Regions from separate parts of the Desulfitobacterium sp. LBE genome, predicted to be linked through region 1. Evidence: riboswitches for the same ligand, from Rfam matches in the RefSeq annotation. Region 1 holds a riboswitch; each other region holds the start of a gene.
What was found. Region 1 has a riboswitch for cobalamin ahead of DESLBE_RS16570 (ABC transporter substrate-binding protein). Riboswitches for the same ligand answer to the same signal wherever they lie in the genome.

Region 1 (7,543 bases):
GCTTCCGAACATATCTGCTGTGCCCTCACCGATCAAAAAGGAGAGTCCTCTGTCGCGTCAAAAAAAGCATGGCTCAGTCAACGCTTAGGCGAGGGATTGGTCTTTGACAAACTGGATGTGCGGGGAAAGGTTTTTATCGAATATATCCCGGCTGAAAAAGCCTGGTGCCCCATTACAGCCGATCATTATCTGTTCATTAACTGTTTCTGGGTTTCCGGGCAATACAAGGGTCAGGGCTATGCCAACTTATTGCTGGAGCGCTGCCTGGCTGATGCCAAAGCAAAAGGGATGCAGGGGCTTGTGGTTTTATCTGCCGAAAAGAAAATGCCCTTTCTCTCCGATCCGAAGTACCTGAAATACAAGGGCTTTCAGATCGCCGATCAAGCGCCTCCTTATTACGAACTGCTTTATCTTCCCTTCAGTCCCCAAGCAAATGTTCCCCAATTCAAAGCTTGTGTAAAGAGCGGTCGTACTGATGAAGAAGGCTGGGTTGTCTATTATACCAATCAATGTCCTCATACGGATAAATATGTCCCAATCCTCGTCGATCATCTCAAGTCAAAAAAACTTGCCATTAAAGCCATCAAAATCCAAACGACGGAGCAAGCCCAAAAGGCTCCTAATCCCTTTACCACCTATGCCCTTTTTTACAACGGCCAGTTCATCACCAACGAAATCCTTACCGCAAAGAGCTTTGATAAGCTTTTAATCAAAACGAACCTATCTCCACCAACTGTTCCGCCGTCACCATCTGAATGGCCTGCTCCGCTGCAGCGGGGATAACCTCGTCTGTGAAGCCGCTCTTGGAGAACTGCTTATAATGCAACACCCGCTATTCTTATATCCCCCGCACCGAGCAGACCGGTGCAATGATGGGTACACCTTGTTCATCATAGGTTATATTGGCGATCACCCCATAGACTTCTTGCAGCATGGCAGCCGTAATGACCTCCCGGGGCTCCCCCGCGCTGTAAAGAGAGCCCTTCCCATCCACCACTACAATATGTTGGGCATATCTGGCTGCAAGATTAATATCGTGCAAGACCACAATCAGATCCACATTTTGCTCCGCCACTACTCTCTGCAGCAGCTGACACAGCTCCAGCTGCTTTTGCAAATCAAGAGAGTTGACCGGCTCATCCAGCAACAGGACTTTAGGGTTTCTGACCAAGGTCTGGGCAATAAAGACCAACTTTTTCTGTCCGCCGCTTAATTCCGAAAAATTGCGGGGGGCCAGGTGTTCTATATTAAGGGACCGAAGGGTATCCATGACAATATCCAAATCTTCATCCGACACCTTATGGCTCAGTTCCGGCAATCTTCCCAGGATGACCATTTCCAAAACCGTCAGGGTCGATAGATCGACGTCCATTTGGGGTAAATAGGACATAAGCTTGATTTTATCTTCTGTACACATAGCGGTAAGGCTTTCCTGACCGTAAAAAATCTCTCCCTCATAATCCAGCAGCCCGAAAATAGCTTTAATCAAGGTGGATTTTCCCGCTCCGTTGGGACCAAGGATAACATTAAAGCCTTTGGCAAATTCGAGACTAAATCCGCTAAATACCTTATGGGAGCCTTTGCTTTTCTTATAACCTTTATAGGAAAAGTTTAAATTACTTACCTTTAACATCACATACTCCTCATTTTTTTACTGAAGATAATGGCAATAAAGAAAGGGATGCCAATGATTGAGGTGACCAGGCCGATGGGCAGGATGACCCCTCTGATAATCAGCTTGCTGATGACGAAAGCCAGACACATGACAAAAGCCCCCAGCAGTCCCGATAAAGGCATAAAAAAGCGTTGATCTTCACCCACCAGCTGGCGGGCAATATGAGGAGCGATCAGACCGACGAAACCTATGGTTCCTACAAAACAGACGGATACGGCGGCCAATAGGGAACTCACAAATATAACCATTCGCCGCACCTTGGCCGTATCCACCCCGATACTCCTGGCTTTGGTATCATCCAAAGTCATAGCGGTCAGCTTCCAGGCATTTTTGAACAAAACCAAGAAGCAGATGACCAGCACCAGGGCAACAATGAAAAACTTGCTCCAGGTGGTTTTCAACAAACTGCCGAAATTCCAGAAGATCAGGCTTTGCAGCTGATTTTCATCGGCAATATACTGCAGAACCATGGTCAGGGAGTTAAAAAGAAAATTCAGCGCCACACCGAAGAGGATAATGGCCGTTTTATTGATTTGCCGCTGACGGGAAAAGATATAAATGGCCACAGCCACCATAAGGGCAAAGATGAAAGCGTTAACCGTTACAGCCAGGGTTTCCGGGACCTTTAAGGATTTCAGAACATTGGCGTTTAAAATCAATCCCATGGCTGCTCCGAAGGAGGCGGCGGCGGAAATTCCCAGGGTATAGGGGCTGGCAATGGGATTGCGGAGGATGGTCTGCAATTCACAGCCGCTGATGCCCAGGGACGCCCCCACCACTACAGCCATAAGAGCCATAGGCAGACGGATATCCTTGATGATCATGGAGTTATGCCCATCCCCTTCCCCCGTGAACAGCACTCTTAAGATATCGTGAATCGCTATGGAAGAGGAACCGATGGAAATATTTAGGATCACCAGGGCTGCCATGCTTACGGATAGACCGATAATCAAAAAGATCCTTCTCCTGATCAGCATATTATATAATTTTCGGTTGGCATTTTCCTCATGCTTAATCTTGATTCACCCCTTAGTCTTTCTTGCATAACCGGCATCCAAAAGGGCCGCGGAGAGCCGGAGCAAAGGCCGGTCTTAAACCCCCTTGTGCCTCCAGCGTTCCGAAGCCCTTGCCGTTTTTATTTCTTTAGGGAAATACGGTCTTCAAGGCCCGTAAACCAGGTGCTGATATCGCTGCCCACCAGCATAAATTGATCGAAAAACTCATCAAGGACCGCTTCCGGATTCAGATCCTTAAATTCTTCAGGGTAGAAGAGCTTGGCCATTTTCAGACAAGGGTAAAAAGCATAAATGGAGCGGCTGGTTGAGTGGGCAAATTCATAGACATTGTTGTTTTTAACCGCCTGCAAATTGCTCCAGCCGGTTCTGTTGATAATATCATACTGAGGAGGTTCTTTCTTTTGCTTAAGACTGTCCAGCCAGCCGTCATTGACTCCGCTGAGAATGATGTAATCAGGATCGGCTTTAATGACATACTCAGGATCAAGGGTATTGCTGCTTCCTCCGGCTGATGCTTTATCTAAAAGAACGGCATCGGCAATATTGTCGCCGCCGGCAATAGCAATCGGCAGACCCCATCCGGAAACGCTGGTTCCCGTGCTCCCGTAGACCTCGGAATATCCTGACTTTTCATAATAGACCTTGGGTTTATTCTGACGCTGAGCAAGATTTTTGGCTGCAAGGAGTTCATACTGCTTATCTATGAACGCTGCTACTTCAGCGGCTTTTTCCCCCTCCTGGAAAATCTTGCCCAGGAGCTTCATGGTCTCCTGAACCGACTTATCCAATGTCTTGCCGGGAACATCGATGAGAACAATGCTGATTCCGGCCGCCGTAAGCTGTTCCTCTATTTCCAAGGCATATTTATGAGCGGCCATAGCTGAATTGACGATGAGGACATCGGGATTCATGGACAAAACCATTTCCAGGTCAAAAGGCGCGTTATGATCGGAAATCTGGCCTAAATGTTGGGTATAGTCCCCGACAATGGGCTTATACAGCTGAGCATATTTTTGGATACCGCCACCGCCGTCCTGTCCGGAAGCAACCAGCATAGCAAAAGCCTCTTCACCTTTCAGCGGTATAATATAGTCGATGACATCCATGGTGCTGATAGCATAGGAGGAAATAGGCAGGTCAAGGGTTACCTCCCGGCCTTTGACATCCTTAATGGTTATGGAACCGGTGGTTTCTTTCTTTACGGGTAGGGCACTCTTATTCAGAGGGGACATGATCGCCCCGCTCTCTTCTTCAGGGGCAACATAACCGTAGTGAACAGGATCTGCACCGGCCTCCTTTAAGGCCGCGGCCACCCCATTGATGATCCCCTTACTGGTCAGTGTCGCACCGGCAATCACGTCCACATCCAGGGATTGAGCTTCTATAATACGCTGGGGTATTTTCTCCATGGCGATGCCGCCAACATCCTCGGTTTCCGTATTTTCGCCTATGGTAATCTTTGTGATTTTTCCTTCCTGATCCACTTCCGTGGTCACTTCAAGATCTCCGTGATAACCGGCTGCTTTTGCCGTGTAAGTCCCGGCTGCAACTGCTTTTTCAGCCGGTGGGTTTTCCGCCGGTTGGTTGGCGGCTGATGAATTGCAGCCCCCCAAGAGTATGATCATGACCATGACCAATAAGGCAACTATTCTTTGGCTATAGCGTTTCTCCATTGTTCTTCACCTTTCTTCCTGACTTTTTCCTGACCGGAGTCTGAGCATCTGTCCTGGTTTTTTTATGTCTTCTCTTTAATTTTGGGCAAAGAAAATAAATCACCCTCCCCTCCGGAAAATGAATTGTAGTTTTATTAACAGGCAGGTCTCCTGGCTCGCGCCTTTATTTATCGCCTTCCCAGTCTTCGCCAGTGGCATGAAGATAAATAAATCTTTAACGGCGCTTACAGTAACGGGGGTTGCTCAGGATTTGCACCTGATTCCCTTTTCATTACTTGCGTAAACCTGTCAATAGTTTCTTATTCAGCTTTAAACAACAAGCTCTATCCCTATGTCATTAAAACAAGTTTCGTTCAATCGGCCACAGCGGCCGGGTCAATATAAGGCTTAATATCGAGTACGGGGGTATTATCCAGCATATCCACTCCCTCAAAAAACAGACGGTTGCCCTCTCTTTTCACAAACCGGACTGTGGACAGACCGATGCCGTTGGGCCGGTTGGGGGATCGTGTGGAAAACACACCCATAACCTGATTGTTTCTGCGGGAAAGGGTCATCAGCTTATATCCCTCGGATTTATGAAAGTAAAACAAAATGACCCCATACTCTCCTTCTTGGATATCGGCAATACCTTCCTGGTATTCTTCGAGAATTTCAATAACAGCCGTCGTTTCTCCCGAAAGAGTGCTTTGCCTGGGGGCTTCGCCTTTTTCCTTATAAGGAGACTTGATATAGCCGATCGGTTTCATTAAGATCTCCACTGACTTCTCCTCCTTAGGCCACTTTTATCTATGCCTGCGTTCATAATCGGCGATATTATCCAGCATTTTATACAAAATCCGCCTGGCGGTTTCCCGCTCATCCTCCGTAAAATCTTTGGCCAGAATCCGGTTTAATCCTTTAAACACTTCATGAAATTCTTGTTCAAAGTCCCTTGCTTTGGCTGTGACATAAACAATTTTCTTACGCCCGTCTTTAGGGTCTTCTTCTCTGTATACATAACCCTCTTCTTCAAGCTTTTTCAAGGCTCTCGCTGTGTTGGCCTTATCGATATTGAGTAGTTCGCTTAACTCTTCCTGAGTTATACCATCGTAATTAAACAGCAATTGGGTCAAAAATGCCCATTGTCCCTGTCCGATGTTATAGTCTTTGACATTTCTGCCGATATAGGTCTGGCTATAACGATCGATGGCTGAAATCGCTTTGATCAGTGATTTTCTTTTGTCTATACGTTCGTTCATGCTCTTTCCTTTTAGTTATGTCGGCAGCGTTCAGGATTAATTCGTTGCTATCGCAACCAATTAATCCTAAAAACCCCTATTATTTTGTTGTTTTTCAACACAAGTTATTAATATGCTATACTATTCAATAAAATCTGTCAACTACTCTATTGATAACTTTCTCTTATGGCGACAAGGTTTAACAATCCTGTATGATGCCTAATTTCTTAACGCTAAGCATTAATACAAGATAGGATTTAACCAGATAAGTCCAAGATAGGACAGAGGAAATCTGAACACAACAAATAGCAACACAGAGAAAACACCTGTCAGCACATATTTTTCATTGTCTCTATAATTTTGGAATAGAGGATTTAGGGCACTATAAATGCCGCAAAATACTAAAAGATACAGAAGGCACGCCATCAGATAAGCTGGAAAAGGCACATTATAACCCTCTTCAGGACCCATTATTTTCATTTCAAACTTAAGTGCTATAATGCTGAGAAAAAAGCTTATTATTAAAAGCAGGACACTTAACACTAATCTTTTCACTTTTAGTCCCCCTCCTCTCTTGGGTGACTTTAGAAAACATCGGCTCCGCCGCCGATAGACCGCAGGCCTATTCCCATCATATTGGCCCATATAGAGCTGCCCTAACTACTTTAGTTATTTGATAACTCACAATACATATCATCAATATCATGCTACTACTTAACCATATATGTCATTGAACCCTATTTTACCCTATAGGAGATCCTTGCCGCCAGCCGCCCTACCGTTCTCATGGGAATAATTCGCGCCAGCACCGATGTAAGCCCACCGAATTTACGGTATAAAATGTTAAATAAAAAAAAGGATTTGCGCTGGGCCTTATGTTCCGGCCTGCGGCGCCATATATTGGGAAAGGAATAAAACTCCCGGTAGATCCATAGATAGCCCTTATATAATTCCTCTGCCGTCATTCCCTTGGGCTGAAAGACCACATGAGCTGTATTGTACCTGGACAGTTCATGATCGAGGATGCGGCCTTCCTCTTTCATCCGGCCATGCAATTCTGTGCCGGGATAGGGAGTGAGAATATGGGAGGTCAGGGTTTCAATTTTGTTCTTGACCAGCCAGTCCAGTGTTCTCTGAAAAACATCCGGTTCATCCCCATCCAGACCGAATACCATGCTGGCATTGATCATAATGCCCCGGCTGTGTATTGCTGTGACAATCCTTTCATACTTCTCAAACTGATTATCCTTATTTACGCCATGCAATGAGGAATTATTGATCGATTCAAAACCGATAAAAAGGCTTTGGCAGCCCGTTTCTGCCATCAAATCCAGGACATCGGGATAGTCGGCGATTTTCGTGGTGACAGCGGCGCTCCATTTTAACTCCCTGCCCCGCAGATGATTAAGCAATTCACGAGTGTAGGCAGGCACACCGATGAAATTATCGTCAATAAACAGGATATGCCGGGTTCCCAGGCCTTCGATATCTCTGAGCACATCCGTAACGGGGCGGCGGATATACATCCTGTTCCGGCAGCTGTTGTAGCAGAAGCCACAGCGGTTGGGGCAGCCGCGGCTTGTGGTCATGATATTGGTATAGAGGTAGCGGTTTTTATCGATTCGGTGATAAGCCGGAGAAGCAATCTCCTCCCCCCGGAAATCCGTCATATCATGATAGACCTGCTGTAATCGGCTTTCTTCCGCATCTTCGATCATCCGTTCCCATACCCGCTCGGCAGCGCCGATACAAATGGCGTCGAAATATCCCCGGCATTCATCCGGACTGCTGGTAACATGAATTCCCCCGGCTACAACGGGTATCCCCAAACGGTGGAATTCTTCGGCAATCTCTACGGCTCTGGGCATGACATCCAAGGTAATGGTGATACCAACCAGCTCTGCGCCGCAAGCATAATCTATTTTCTCCACATTCTCATTCACCATGATCACCTCGTGA
Region 2 (7,543 bases), 3.5 Mb from region 1:
TCACAGAGGATAACTATTGCAGAGGGTGTGACATGAATGAAGAAATATTTACGCACAATTTTGGAATGGGGAATTTTGATTGTAGTCGCCTGGGTGTTGTCCTTTGGCATCAGGACCTATCTTATTGACACCCGCATCGTCCCGACCGGTTCCATGCTCCCTACTATCCAACTTCAGGATCGCTTAATCTTCGATAAGGTGTTTTACAAAAATAAACCTCTCCAGCGTGGGGATATCATTATGTTTACCGCTCCGGAGGGTTCGGGAGAGCATGATGATTTGGTGAAGCGGATCATCGGTTTGCCTGGGGACACTTTAGAGGTCAGAGAAGGCAAGGTCTGGATCAATGGTGAAGCCATCGAGGAACCATATCTGAAAGAGGCCCCTGAATATGAATATGGACCTATCCAGATTCCTGAGGGAGCGTATCTTGTGTTTGGGGATAATCGCAACAACAGCAAGGACAGTCATGTCTGGGGGTTTGTTCCTGAAGAGAATATCGAAGGCAAAGTTCTGCTGCGTTATTGGCCTCTGGAACGCTGGGGCGCCCTTAAGTAAGAAATACTGATTCAGGTATATTACCTATTAAATTTAATCGTGGAGTGGAAAGGAGAAGCCAATGAAATACGCCAAATGGATGAAGAATGTAGGGGAAGGATTTATCGGGGAAATGCTCAGAGCAGCCCAAAACCCCGCGATGATATCTTTTGCCGGAGGATTGCCTGCCTTGGATCTTTTTCCTACCCAGGATTTACAGGCCGCCTTTCAAAAGGTTTTTGAAGAACAGGGGAATGCGGCCCTGCAATACGCACAGACCGCGGGATATCCGGAATTAAGGTCATGGGTTGCCTCTCAGCACCAACGCAGCCAAAGGCCGGCCCGAACTGCCGAGGTTATCATCACTACCGGAAGCCAGCAGGGATTGAGCTTATTGGCCCAAACTTTTTTGGATCCGGGAGATACGGTATTCCTGGAGACGCCCACCTATTTGGGGGCTATTCAGGCTTTTGAAGGATTTCGGGCTGATTTTCAGATGATTCCCTGTGATGAAGAAGGGATTCTTCCCGATGAGCTGGAGAAAGCTTTGGCTTTCACCACCCCTAAATTTCTTTACTTAATACCAAATTATCAAAACCCTTCAGGGAGAGTTATGGGGCTGGAGCGGAGAAAAGAGCTCCTTAAAGTGTCCCAGAAATACGGCCTGCTTCTTGTCGAGGATAATCCCTATGGAGAATTGCGCTATGAAGGAGAGCCCATCCCCCATCTGGCGGAATTAGGGGAAAATGTCATCTATCTGGGGACTTTTTCCAAGGTTTTGGCGCCGGGGCTGCGCATCGGCTATGTGCTTGCCGACGAAGATATTATTATGCATCTGGAGCAGACCAAGGAAGGTGTGGATCTTCATAGCAATAACCTGACTCAGAGAGCCATCTATGAATATTTGCAAAAGGATCTTTTGCCGGATCATATCCTGAAGCTGCGGGAAGTCTACAATGTTCGCCGTAAGGCCATGGTGGAGTCCATCCAGACCTATCTGGGAGACAGGGTGGAGATGAAGGTGCCGGCAGGCGGCCTGTTCCTTTGGGCCAAACTCATGGGGGTGAACAATAGTTTTGACTATGTGCAAGATATGATTCGCCAAAATGTTCTTTATGTTCCCGGCGCTCTTTTCTACGCCGATGGCCGGGTGTCCAATGAAATGCGTCTCAACTATTCCTGTTCCACACCGGAGATTATCGAAGAGGGAATGAGGCGCTTGGCCCGGGGCTTGAATCAATAGGGCTGCAAAGAGGCCGTTGCACGAACTTTACAGTTCCTTGGGCAACGGCCTCTTTGTCGTCAGAGCAGATTGTCTGCTGTCCGGCTGCCTGGCTGCCTGGCTCCCTGGGCGGCACAGCTCAAATTCGTAAGCGATTCCGAATTTCAGGGGTAAAGCAATGGGAAGGCCCCTAAAAGAAAGAGCAGTTCGGAAAGTTCAATGCTGGCACCATAGAGATCTCCGGTTAACCCTCCGAGGAGGCGGGAGACCTTGCGGGTGAACAAGAGGATGAAGAGGGTGGCCAGCATAAAGCCGGCAATCCCCGGCCATTGCAGCACCCAATAGGTGAGGAAAAGGAGCAGCAGCCCCTCCCCCAGGAATAGCCACCGGGTTTGGCGGGAGGTTTCATGAAATCCCTGGCCAAATCCCTGGGCCCGGGCATAGGGGAAATAATGAACCCCAATCAGAAAAATCCAGCGGGACAGGATGGGCATGAAAAGAACCAGGTAAGGAACTAAAGGGGAAGAGAGGGCGAGGAGCCCGGCCAAAAGACTGAATTTGAGCAGCAGGTATACCATGGCGCTCACCGCACCGAAAGCTCCCACATGGCTGTCTTTCATAATCTCCAGCATGCGTTCAGGTGTCCGCGCTGAAAGCAAACCGTCCATACTATCCATCAAACCATCAAGGTGAATTCCCCCGGTGAGAATAAGTTCCAGGGCAAGCAGCAAGGCAGCCGTAACCAGGGGCGGGTAGTGAGGAAGAAGCAGGGTTAAGGCCAACCATAAGGCTCCGCCCAGAATCAGGCCTACCAAAGGATAATAATGCTGACTTTGGGTGAATTCTTCCGAGGTCACCTGCTCCGGCTGAGGGAGTGGTATTCGGGTCAGGAAGGTCAGGGCGATCCATAATTTGCGCATGCTAGGCATCCTCTCGCCGCAAGGAATCCAGTAAGGCCTGACCGGCAGCTTTGATCTCCGTCGGATAGCCGGCGACCACGGAATAGACCTGCTGGGCGCCCTGTCCCAGGATCTGGTTGGCCCTGCCGGCCAGATCCCGATAAATCCTGGAAAGGGGATTATCCGGGACGATACCATCTCCCACTTCATTGGTGACCATAATCACCTGAGGGGTAATATCCCGGGCTATACGGGCGACAATGCGGACCTGTTCGAGAATCTTCTGCTCCAGCCTATGGAGGGCCTGGGTATACTCCTGCTCAGTCAGATGATCTTCTGCTGGATAGTGGGCAAGGAGGAGATTGGTCAGCCACAGGGTTACACAATCCACCAAAAGGACCCCTTTGTTCTGAGCATGGCGTTCCAACACAGAGGAAAGGGCAAGGGGTTCTTCCACTAAGCCCCAATGGGCAGGGCGCTGGTCCTGATGTTTTTTGACACGCAAAGCCATTTCTTCATCATAGACCTGGGCCGTGGCGATGTAGGTGACAGGCAGGCCGGGATGAGCGGCCAGGAGCTCGGCAAAGCGGCTTTTGCCACTGCGGGCTCCACCGGTTATGAGCACAAAATCTGACATAATTACCTCCGGTGATTGCTTAGTTTTTACCGCTGACTCCTGCGGATTCAAAAGTAGCCATTTCGTTGAGAATGTGGATGGAGGCATCCAGAAGATGGAAAGCGATAGCGGCTCCTGTTCCCTCTCCCAAGCGGAAATCCAGATGCATGATGGGTTTTAGCTCCAGTTGTTCCAGGGCGGCTCGATGGCCGATCTCCACAGAAGAATGGGAGGGAATCAGGAAGAAGCGGGCCGTAGGGCAGATGCGGACAGCGATGAGAGCAGCGGCAGTGGAGATGACCCCATCTAAAAGGATGGGGACACGGGAATAGGCTGCGGTCAGAATTGCCCCGGCCAGAGCACCGATCTCCAAGCCCCCTATTTTGCTGAGGATATCCACTCCATCCTTAGGATCGGGCTGATTGATGGCGATAGAACGGGCGATGACGTTTTGCTTGCGGATGAGTCCTTCATCATCCAGACCTGTGCCCCGCCCGGTAACCTCCTGGGGCGGCAAACCTGTCAAGAGAGAAATAATGGCTGTACTGGGGGTGGTATTGCCAATTCCCACTTCCCCTGTGGCCAGGACATTCACTCCGGAATCGATAGCCTGGCGGGCGATTTTAGCTCCGGTCAGCAGGGAGAGCAGAGCTTCTTTACGGCTCATAGCCGGTCCCTGGGCCATGTTATGGGTTCCGTTCATGATGCGGTGAGCCATAAGCTCGGGCGGATCCAGCGGGAAAGCCATGCCCACATCGGTGCAGATCACTTCGGCGCCGGCATGACGGGCCAGGACATTGATCCCTGCCCCGCCGCCCAGGAAATTATAGAACATTTGCGGGGTTACTTCCTGAGGGAAGGCACTGACCCCTTCCGCCACCACGCCGTGGTCTCCGGCCATGACGAGAATGGCCTTTTTTTGTACTTCCGGCCAAGGCTGACCTTGAATCCCGCCCAATTGTTTGGCGAGGGCTTCCAGGACTCCTAAACTGCCTTGGGGTTTGGTTAAGGAATCTAAACGGGTTTGTACAGCGGCCATGACCTGTTCGTCAAGACCGTGTATTCCCTGGATAAGATGGTCTAAGGCGGTTTCACATTCCTCCAGGGAAGCGTCACTCAGGTTTTCCTGTCTTAAGAAGTCATCCACTAGCTTGTCCTGTTCTAATTCGGTTTTACTCATCTGTATTCCTCTCCTTTAAAAAAAATAAAGTCCCGCCACTTCATAAGTGGTCGGGACTTTGCCTTCGTCGCCGCTGCTTTCCATAGCACCCATGGAAAGGCTTTCTTCATTCCTGGCAGGTCTCCTGGCTTGGATTCAAACGCCGCTACCCCTTCCCGGTCTGGCCGGTGGTTATGGTTCAGGCTCATCCTACACAGTGGTGGGTCCGCACCGGAATCGCACCGGTTTCCCTATTCTCCCCTTGGGGGCACCAAAGAATGGACTTTTTTTAACTAATTATAGAATAGCAAAGAAGAAGATTTTGTCAACCCTTTACTTAAAGAATTGCAGGATTTAAGATAGTACTAAGAATTGTACTAGAACACAAGAAGAAAACAAGGATGTGCATAATGTGAATAGGACGAAAATTACCCGGTTATCCCTTCTTTTTGACGGAATGGTTGTTTTCCGAGGCATCATAGGGGATCCGGTGGCAGTTTCTTTCCAAAAACTGCTCCAGGGGATAGGGAGCAGGGAGTTTGATCTGATGGCAATTTATAAAGATTATCATCATTTCTGCTCCTTGGCGACTCAGGCTCATTGGCCTGATTATCTTTGGGAGCGTATGCTTCAGGATGACAATGAGCTGGCCAGGCAAACGGCTCAACAGGGAAAGGACCGGGTTCCCGCCGGGCTGCGCCGACTGGCCGGGCGGGAGCTGCTCTATTTGCGGGAGCTTGCCGGGCTGAAGGCGGAAGATATTAAAGGGGCTGTCAAGGCACGGTGTGCAGAGCAAGGGGCGGAAGAACCGGGCCTCTGGCTGGAGGAACCATTGAGCCCGGAAAGCTGGCCTGGTTGGCTGAGTCTTCCGGATATGGATAGGGAAAAAGAAACTTATGCAAAAGAAGAGAATCGGGCTGAAAACTATCTCCTTTCCTCTCAGAAAAAGTTGAAGCAGAGTCTGCTTCGGGGAAGGTCAGAGGAAATGGTGGATGCGCTGCTTGCTTATTATCAAACCATGGGTACCGGATTGTTCGGCCGGTGCATGGCTCTCAAATGGCGGGGCCGTGCGGAAAGGCTGGAAGGGGTACACCCTGAGCCCATGCGCATCAGCAAGTTGATTAATCAGGAACGGGAGCAGGGAATCATCCTCCAGAATACGGAATTTTTCCTGAAAGGCCTTCCGGCTAATAATGTGATTCTCTATGGCAACCGTGGGACTGGGAAATCTTCCTTGGTTAAAGCTTTAGTGCAGGAATATGGTGAACAGGGACTGCGCCTGGTGGAATTATCGAAAACAGACTTGCATGACTACCCCAAGATTATTCGGCTCCTGGCCAAGCAGCCTTTGAAGTTCATTCTGTTTATTGACGATCTTTCTTTTGAAGACACGGAAAGTGATTATAAGAATCTGAAGACCCTGCTGGAGGGAGGGCTGGAAGGGAAGCCCCAAAACGTGCTGATCTATGCCACCTCCAACCGGCGTCATTTGATCAGAGAAACCTTCGGCGAACGGCAAGTCGAGGAAGTCCACCGGCGGGACAACATGGAGGAAAAATTGTCCTTATCCGACCGCTTCGGCATTACGGTCACCTTCCCCACACCGGACCAGGAAGGCTATCTGAAGATTGTGGAGGAGTTAGCAACTCAGGAAGGGCTGACACTTCCCAAGGAGGAGTTAAGACAGCAGGCGCTGCGCTGGGTGATGAATCATAATGCCCGCTCAGGGAGAACCGCCCGTCAGTTTGTGGATTTTCTGGTGGCCAGGGAAGGGTTGGCCGCTCAGCAATAGTTTTGGATAGCCGGCTTAGGGGGCCGGCTTTTTTCTTGCGCCCAAGCCCCCGCCTCTTGGAAAATGTATAGTATAAGGCTGAGCGTTCATCCTAATACTAACTTATCCGTAATGATGAAAGTGTGAAATTCATGAATATAAAAATCTCAAGCCGTCAATCCTTTTGTACTTATTTCGTGATTGTTTCCCTATCTATAGGCATGCCCAATCTGATCATAAGAGATTTGGAGCAGGATTTTTGGCAGGCCCTCCTGGTGGCTATAGTTATAGAAACAATGCTGGGTTTTTTCTTATATAAAATGGGGAGGACCTATGCCAATCAGACGATTTTTCAATACAGTGAGAAAATCCTCGGCAAAATCTTAGGCAAGATAAGCGTTGGCATGTTCAGCCTTTACTTTATTAGTGTAGCCATCACCCTTACCCAAAGTCTTATGGAATTCTTTGGTTCGATGGCGATGCCGGAAACTCCGCGCTACGTTTTTGCCATTTTGCTCTTGCTGGTGAGCACCTATGCCTGCAGTGCCGGGCTGGAGGTGATTATGCGGCTTTCTGAGATTGTCGCCCCCTTTGTGCTGGGCTCCTTTCTCTTTATCATGCTGTTTAATATTGGGAATATGGAGTTTGATAATTTGCGGCCCATGTTCCAGCACAGCCTGGGGGAGATTCTGAGAGGAGCTATGCTTCCCACTGCTTGGTTCGGGATCTGTATTATTATGGGCGTTTTAATGGCTTACCATAATAATCCTAAAGTTATGTACAAGATAAAGCTTATGGGTGTGGGCCTGGGCATTCTGACGATCACCACCTCCATGTTTTTTGTCATTACGGTGATTGGCGTAGAAATGGGCTCCAGGCAATTGTATTCCGTCTATATTCTCGCCCGCCTGGTTGATGTAGGGGATTTTATCCAAAGAATGGAGGCGTTTCAGATCGTATCCTGGACGGCGGGATCTTTTTTGATTCTGGCTTTGTTTCACTATGCCGGCGTGGAAGGCTTAAAACATATTTTTCCGAAAAAATCCCGCATGTTTTTGGGGATCAGCATTGCCGTTATTGTATTTGTCGTTTCTGTCTTTGTTACGCCCACCGCCATTGATCGCTCGACATTTTTGAAAAACATCCTTGGCGTCTATGGTTTAGTTGTCGAAATATGTGGAGTTTCCCTCCTTTTTATCATTTACGTCATAAAACAAAAATTCAAGGCAGTAAAAAAGAGGTCTTCTAATGAGCAATAAGCACGGATCCAACATATCCCCCAACCTTGAAGAGAATCGAAGGCGTTTCATTAATAGTTTCAAAAATTCTGTGGATCTTT
Region 3 (7,543 bases), 3.4 Mb from region 1:
CACCTGGCGGTACCCTAGTTTTTCATAAAAGTTCTGAGCCTGGGTCTGAGCATGAACCTTTGCTTTAGGGAAGCTTTCCCTTTGTGCAATCTGCTCCATGCTTTTGACCACGACACTGCCTAAGCCGAATTTTCGCAGGTTGGCACGGACACAGATCCGCTCCAATTTAGCCGTATCCCCCAGCCAGCGCAGCCTGCCCGCAGCGGCCGGCTGGTCTTCATAGTATACCAGAATATGACGGGCGGCTGCACCCGGCTCGTCATAGCCATCAAATTCATCCTGCAGCGGAACCCCCTGCTCTTCCACAAAAACTTCCCTGCGAATTTGAAAGGCCTCCTCTAATTCCGCCCCTTTTACTTCAACAACTTTCATGCACTATTCCATCCTCTTGTTTCTTTTTATTGTTCCTCATCAGTTCCTATCCATCAGTCAAAATCCTTGATCATCTGAATATATTCAAGATCATTAAATCCCAATCGTTTATACAGGGATATGGCCTGAACATTCTCTTCCTCCACCTCCAGCCGGATCCGCTTAATCCCTGGGTGCCGGTGACTTTCCAAGTATTGAAAAAATTCCCGGGCCAGTCCCTTTGAGCGGTAAGGGGGCAGGATATAAATCTCATCTATCCAAACGACGATTCCTCCTGCTTCCTGAGAAAAGGTCTTGGCCGTAATCGCGTAGCCGGCAGCCTGGTTTTCCTGTTCCAGAATATATCCGTTCAGATAACGATCCGAGCTCATCATCTCCGCAAAGGTTCTGCTGTGAAATTCCTCAGGTACAGGGTGGAGAACAGCATCTGAATGGTAGAATTCAGCCGCCAGTTCCAGAAACAGTTCCCGATCCCCTTCTTGCATTGCTCTAATCATAACATGACAATCTCCTATGTGATTTGCTTATGGTATTGATTATAGCAAAAAAGACCAAACTTGGCATGCCCGTCAGTGCTCTATAACACTTAAAACTCGCCGTACTAAAACCTTCCTGAACGCAAAATGGATACCAGCAGCAGAATGAACATCATGGCCGCTACTGTAAAACCAGCCTCAATAGCCGGTATCCGCCAGAAGACCAGGGGTTCCTTGCCTAAGGCGGAGGCAATAACCAAACCGCACATAATAATGCTGAAGGACAGCAATAAGATACTGAAAGAGAGCTGATTGCTGATCCGGTCCAGCTTCCGTATAAAGGCGGCCAGTTCGGGTAAATAAATCTCCACCCGTATCTTTCCCCGCTGAATGCTGCTGAAAATCTCCTTAGCTTGTTTAGGGAGGTTTAATAAAAGATCGAAGTATTCCCGGAAATGCTTCCAGGTCTTTTCAGCGAGAAAAGCGGGATGAAGCCGTTCCTTAAGGAGCTGCTCACCGAAAGGTTCGGCAATATCGATGATGCTGATCTCGGGATCCAACTGCTCCACGATTCCTTCCAAACTCAGAAGGGATTTACCCAACAGGACAAGATCGGCAGGAATAATAATCCGGTGTTTGTAGGCCACCTTAAACAGGTCATTGACGGCACTCCCCAGATCGACTTCACTCATGGGCACATCCAGATACTTCTCTCTTAACCCATCCACATCCCGATACAATACCTTGGGATCCAGATCCTCAGGCACGATCCCCATGGCAAACACAGCCTCCACCATGTCCTCCGTCTTCCGCCGCATCATCCCGATGACCAGTGAAGCAAAATGATCCTTCATATCAGAAGAAAGCCTGCCGATCATGCCGAAATCGATTAAGGAAATCACCTGTTTGGGCAAAACAAAGATATTGCCCGGATGAGGATCCCCATGAAAAAACCCCTCGATTAAGATTTGCTTGAACATCGCTTTAATCAGATTCTCTGCCAGTTCCTTCCGATTATAGCCCAAGGCTTCAAGGGTCTGGAATTGGCTGAGCTTGACTCCCTGAATGTATTCCAAAGTCAAAACTTTTTTGGTGGAGTATTCTTTATAGACCTTGGGAATGTGAATGGAGGAATCCCCTTGAAATTGCTTTCTGATTCGTTGGGCATTATTGCCTTCAATTTCATAGTTTAACTCATTGCGCAAGGAATTGGCGAATTCCTCCACCATATCCCGCACATGATAAAGGGCGGCCCAATCCATACGCTTTTCCGCCAAAGCAGCCAAATCCAAAAGTATTTCCAGATCCGTCTCGATCTTCTGGGCAATATGGGGGCGCTGGATTTTTACCGCAACACTTTCCCCTGATTGGAGAACGGCACGGTGAACCTGGCCAATCGAGGCTGCGGCCAGTGGCTCTTCCTCAAAATGCCGGAAAATATCCTGAGGCGGGGCCCCCAACTCGGCTTTAATAATTTGACTAACCTCGGCAAAAGAAAAGGGCGGAACTTGATCCTGCAATTTTTCCAGTTCCGTAATGAGGTAATCGGGAATAATATCCGGCCGGGTGCTGGCTATTTGTCCAATCTTCACATAAGTAGGCCCCAACTCTTCTAAGGCGTTACGCAGGCGCTGACCGAGAGTTATGGGATCCACCTCTTCCTCCCGCCTCCGCATCCGTCTGGAAAAAGAGATAAAATTAATAAGCCCCATCTCTTCCAGGATGAGGCTGAATCCATTACGGGCCAATACCGTGGCTACTTCTTGGTAGCGATGAACATGACGAATTTTTCTGCTAATCATGGGTCCGGCTTTCCAATTGAGCGATGCGGTTTTCCAGCCTCTCGATGTCTGCTTTGGTTGGAAGGTTAAGCTCCGCCAGGATTTTTTGCACTTGCTCCTTAAGCTTGACCTGAATCTCATTCTGCTGATCCTCGCCCTTTTGGACCAGCTCATTCATTAATTCCTTGGACTCATTGGCGGACAGCTCTCCTTTCTTTACCAACTCATCCACGACCTTCTCAATTTGCTCTTTGCTCACCACAGCGAAACCTAACCCCAAGGCTAAACCTTTCTTGAGCATATCTTTCATGCTTACATCCCCCTGCCGTGAATTGAAATCTTCATCCTTAGTATTTACGCGGTTGCTGAAAACCATTCTTTAATCACCAGGAAAGCACGCACTAAACAAACCTTGGCATTACCGGACGAATGCCTTATAATTGTCTTAATTCAATACACTAGGATTAGGTACTCAATCCTTACCGGAAAGAGTTAAAAGGGAAGCCGGTTCAATTCCGGCACGGTCCCGCCACTGTGAATTGAGTGAGTAATCACTCTTAAGTCAGGAACCTGCCTAATCATCAGCGACCCTCCTCGAGGACAGGATACGGCGCTGCAAGAGTTTACTAATGCAGCAAAAACCTTTTATCCTGGCGATAAAAGGTTTTTCTTGATCTTTCCACTTCAACTCGAAAGGAGCATAAAAATGAATAGAAAAAAACAGGCATTCACACTGCTGATAACCCTATGGGTGACCTTAGTTTTGCTCAGCGGCTGCAATTCACCCTCACAGCAAGGTGCCGCTCCTCCCGAAGCGCCCTCAGGGCAAGATACCATCCAGACTACAAGTTACCCTTTAACCTACACAGATGATACAGGTGTGGCCACCACTCTGGAAAAGGAACCTCAACGCATTATCTGTCTGGCTCCGCCTTCCACGGAGATCTTAAGCGCTCTGGGCCTGGATCGCAAGCTGATCGGCTTAACTGTGTACGATAATTACCCGGTGGGTATTCAGGAGAACGCAGAATATATTTTTGAAGACAGTTTAAACCCCAATCTGGAGCAGCTCATTCAGCTCAAACCGGATTTGGTCGTGACCGGAATGCATAAGGACAGCTTTATTAACTCCCTGCGCAGTTTGGGGATACCTGTCGCTCATTTAAACCCCCAAAGTCTGGAAAGCACCTATCAAACCATTGAGGAACTAGGATACATTACCAATACTCAGGAACAGGCCCAGGCTGTGCTCCAGGGAATGAAAGCAAAGGAACAAGCCATTGCCGATAAAGTAGAGGCCATCAAGGAAGCTGAGCGGGTCAGGGTATGGATTGAAGTGGATCCAGGTCTTTTTACCGCCGGTGCAGGAACCTTTCTTAACGAACTCATCACCAAAGCAGGTGGCATCAATATCGCCAGTGATGTCCAGGATTGGGCGCAATACAGCGAGGAGCAGGTGATTGAGAAGAACCCTCAGGTTATCCTGAGCACCTACTCCTACTACATGGATAATGTGAAGGCCACCATCGCCGCCCGCCCGGCTTGGCAAGCCATCGATGCTGTCAGCAATGACCGGATTTACGATCTGGACAGCGATATGGTGACCCGCTCCGGTCCCCGGATCGTCGACGGCTTGGAAACCATCGCTAAAGCCCTTTACCCGGAGCGTTTCTGACTCTTTAGCCCTTGGCAAGGGTGGTCTTATCATCCGTATGGGGAGAGAGCTATTGACCTAAGTTAAGGAGGATAACATAAAGATGAATTCCCGAACTTTCCCCAAAAGCATACCCTGGATTTTGGGCTTATCCTTGCTCCTGCTTCTTTCCGTTGTCATCTGTGTGATGACCGGCTCCGTCTCCCTGCCTTTTCATCTGACCTGGAAGATCATTTTAAACCATCTGCCTTTTTTGAGCTTTGACCCCAGCTGGTCCTCAGCCCAGGAATCCATCGTTTGGAATCTGCGCCTGCCCCGGGTCTTTTTAGCCCTCATCGTTGGGGCCATGCTGGCAACCTCGGGAGTGGCTTTTCAAGGAATTCTGCGCAATCCTCTGGCTGATCCCTATATCCTGGGGGTCTCCTCCGGAGCCGCCATTGGCGCCGCCTCCGCTATCCTTTTTTTTCGCAGCTTTTCTTTCTTCGGTCAATCGGCCCTGCCCCTCTTCGCCTTTGCCGGAGGGCTTATTTCTCTGGCCTTTGTCTTCTCTCTATCCAGACAGCATGGTCAGTTTGAACGGGAAACCTTAATCCTGGCCGGTGTGGTAGTGCAGGCTTTGCTGAGTGCTTTTCTCTCTCTTCTGATTGCCGTTTCCGGCGAGCAGATGCAGCAGATTATCTTCTGGATGATGGGCAGTCTCGCCAACAGCAGCTGGCAGAATGTCCTGATCCTTCTCCCTTATTTTCTGCTCGGCTTGGCCTATCTTCTCTTGCAAAGCCGGGAGCTGAATGTCATCGCTTTAGGGGAAAGAGCGGCCACTCACCTGGGAATCAATGTGGAGCGCAAGAAAATTGCCATTCTCATGGTCGGTTCCTTATTGGCCACAGCCGCAGTCTCCATGGTGGGGATTATCGCCTTTGTCGGTTTGATCATTCCCCATCTCATGCGCCTCCTCGTAGGACCTGACCACCGGATTCTCTTGCCGGTGTCTACTTTAGCGGGAGCAATCTTCCTTTTGTGGTCGGATACCATGGCCAGAACCCTGCTCCAATCCCAGGAGATTCCCATCGGAGCGATTACAGCCTTTGTCGGCGCACCCTTTTTCGCCTATCTTTTAAAAAGTGGTTTAAGGAGGGGTTAGGATGAACCTGTTCGAGATTCAGAACCTTAATCAACATTATGGCTCCTTTGCTGTGCTGCGGAACCTCTCCTTTGCCATCAGCCAGGGAGATATGTTTGGCATTATCGGCCCCAATGGCAGCGGCAAATCGACTCTGATCCGTACCATCAGCGGTCTTCAGCCTCCTACTTCCGGTAAGGTCCTGCTAATGAGCAAGCCTCTTTCCTCCCATACCTCAAAAGAGCTGGCCCGCCAGATTGCCGTTCTGGAGCAGGAGGGTACCCCTGCCCTGCCCTTTACCATAGAGCAGATCGTATCCATGGGACGCTATCCCTGGTTAAAACCTTTTGCCGACCTGGGCTCCCATGATAAGGCTGTGGTGGAGAACATACTCGTTAAACTCAATCTTGGGCCTAAACGCTCCCAAAAAGTCAGCACCCTGAGCGGCGGTCAGCGCCAACTGGTCTCTCTGGCCCGGGCCATGGCTCAGGAGCCCCGGATACTTATCCTGGATGAACCCACCACCTATTTGGATATCGGCCATCAATCCTTAGTCATGGATCATGTCCGTCAATGGCATGACGAGTTAGGCATCACTGTGATTATGGTCTTGCACGATTTAAATATAGCGGCTCAGTATTGCGACCGGATTCTCCTTCTCGATCAAGGGGAAATCGTTACCTGGGGTAAAAAGGAAGACGTGCTCCGGGAAGAAACGTTAACCCAGGTCTATAAAACGGATTTAGTTCAAGTTCATCATCCCAAATTAGGCGTACCTCAATTTCTCTTAAGCGAAAAGTAGTTCCACATCTTAACAAAACCTGGTGATATAACCAATCATCCTCTAAGGACACCGTGAAAAAATTATCTTATACTGAGGACAACCTGTCAGATTGCGATGGGTTGTCTTTCACTTTTGCGTCGTTTACTTTGAAAGGAGAACTTTATGAAAAAATTTATCAATAAACTTTTCGTTTCTCTTCTAGCCTTGGGGTTTTTCGCCACTACCCTCTTTGCTTACCCGCAGACCATGGCAGAGCCCGGTACAGCTCAAGATCTGGCTTGGGTTGAGGAAATGGCCCTTGCTCCCCAAAGCGATACTGTTGAAAGCGATCTTGAAGCTGTTCTAGCCTCCAGAGAACTGGCCAGGGCCGATGCCGACAGACAAGCTGCAATCGGAGCAGCAACCGGTGAAATTTCCCGTGGGTCCCAGTCCAGCTCTGCACCCTCACAAGCCCCGAAAAGCACTGCTTCCAGCTCTTCTGCCACTTCTGACAAGAAGTCTGCCGCTACAAGCAAAAGCACCGCCAGCGCCGCCAAAGCTTCCGTCAAAACCAGTGCCTCCAGCACTACCTCCAAAGCTACTGCCGTGATCAACACGGCCAAAAAGTATATCGGAGTGCCTTATGTTTGGGGCGGCACTACGACCAGCGGCTTTGACTGCTCCGGATACACCCAATATGTCTTCGCTCAGCATGGCATTTCCTTGCCCCGGGTATCCAGGGATCAATATAAGGTGGGCACGGCCGTTTCTTACAGCAACCTGAAGGCCGGGGACCTGGTCTTCTTCTCCTTGGATGGTGATAAAGTCATCGACCATGTGGGGATTTTCCTGGGCAATGGACAGTTCATTAATGCCTCCAGTTCAAAAGGAGTAACCATTTATACCATGGGTTCCTATTGGCAATCCCACTTCATTGGAGCAAAGCGCGTATTTTAGAAGGTTGCGACCATGTATACCCGAAATTCGGAATCGATTACGAATTTCGGCAGACCCTGTCAAGGGGATTCTTAACGTAAGTTCATAAAAAGGGAGCATCGCCGGGCTACTGCAAAACGTAGCTTTCAGGCAATGCTCCCTTTGCTTAAAAAGAGACTCGAAGCTGACTCTCCAGGATTTTGGGTCTGAGGGCATAAGCTTCTACTCCCTGATCGGCTGGGGATGAAACTCTACTCCATAGCGCTCGCTTAACCAATTCGCCTTCCATTTGTCCAGAAGCAGGACAGCATAATTTTCATCCTGATCCAAGACTACCATACTCATGCTGGATTCCTTAAGAATACGAATCTTTTCTTCATCCTTAGGTATCCATTGAACCATTTCGTAAGGCAAATTGTTGATTTGGACCTCTACTCCATA

Region 2: linked by a shared signal. The riboswitch ahead of cobT (nicotinate-nucleotide--dimethylbenzimidazole phosphoribosyltransferase) and the one ahead of DESLBE_RS16570 (ABC transporter substrate-binding protein) in region 1 are both predicted to bind cobalamin.
Region 3: linked by a shared signal. The riboswitch ahead of DESLBE_RS00365 (ABC transporter substrate-binding protein) and the one ahead of DESLBE_RS16570 (ABC transporter substrate-binding protein) in region 1 are both predicted to bind cobalamin.

What each region holds. Positions count from the first base shown of each region.
Region 1 is NZ_VLKD01000001.1:3,490,669-3,498,211, forward strand. It holds gene DESLBE_RS16555 (GNAT family N-acetyltransferase) at 1-783, shown strand, start outside; gene DESLBE_RS16560 (ABC transporter ATP-binding protein) at 839-1,633, opposite strand; gene DESLBE_RS16565 (iron ABC transporter permease) at 1,633-2,628, opposite strand; gene DESLBE_RS16570 (ABC transporter substrate-binding protein) at 2,811-4,364, opposite strand; cobalamin riboswitch at 4,487-4,668, opposite strand; gene tsaA (tRNA (N6-threonylcarbamoyladenosine(37)-N6)-methyltransferase TrmO) at 4,718-5,125, opposite strand; gene DESLBE_RS16580 (MarR family transcriptional regulator) at 5,150-5,605, opposite strand; gene DESLBE_RS16585 (hypothetical protein) at 5,825-6,139, opposite strand; gene DESLBE_RS16590 (radical SAM protein) at 6,322-7,543, opposite strand, start outside.
Region 2 is NZ_VLKD01000001.1:39,420-46,962, forward strand. It holds gene lepB (signal peptidase I) at 37-558, shown strand; gene DESLBE_RS00165 (PLP-dependent aminotransferase family protein) at 620-1,780, shown strand; gene cobS (adenosylcobinamide-GDP ribazoletransferase) at 1,924-2,688, opposite strand; gene cobU (bifunctional adenosylcobinamide kinase/adenosylcobinamide-phosphate guanylyltransferase) at 2,681-3,295, opposite strand; gene cobT (nicotinate-nucleotide--dimethylbenzimidazole phosphoribosyltransferase) at 3,315-4,454, opposite strand; cobalamin riboswitch at 4,551-4,724, opposite strand; gene DESLBE_RS00185 (ATP-binding protein) at 4,846-6,225, shown strand; gene DESLBE_RS00190 (endospore germination permease) at 6,357-7,463, shown strand; gene DESLBE_RS00195 (spore germination protein) at 7,453-7,543, shown strand, end outside.
Region 3 is NZ_VLKD01000001.1:73,179-80,721, reverse strand. It holds gene DESLBE_RS00385 (GNAT family N-acetyltransferase) at 1-372, opposite strand, end outside; gene DESLBE_RS00380 (GNAT family N-acetyltransferase) at 426-869, opposite strand; gene DESLBE_RS00375 (AarF/ABC1/UbiB kinase family protein) at 974-2,650, opposite strand; gene DESLBE_RS00370 (ATP synthase subunit B) at 2,643-2,939, opposite strand; cobalamin riboswitch at 3,079-3,222, shown strand; gene DESLBE_RS00365 (ABC transporter substrate-binding protein) at 3,336-4,304, shown strand; gene DESLBE_RS00360 (iron ABC transporter permease) at 4,387-5,424, shown strand; gene DESLBE_RS00355 (ABC transporter ATP-binding protein) at 5,426-6,205, shown strand; gene DESLBE_RS00345 (C40 family peptidase) at 6,350-7,123, shown strand; gene DESLBE_RS00340 (peptide chain release factor 3) at 7,325-7,543, opposite strand, start outside.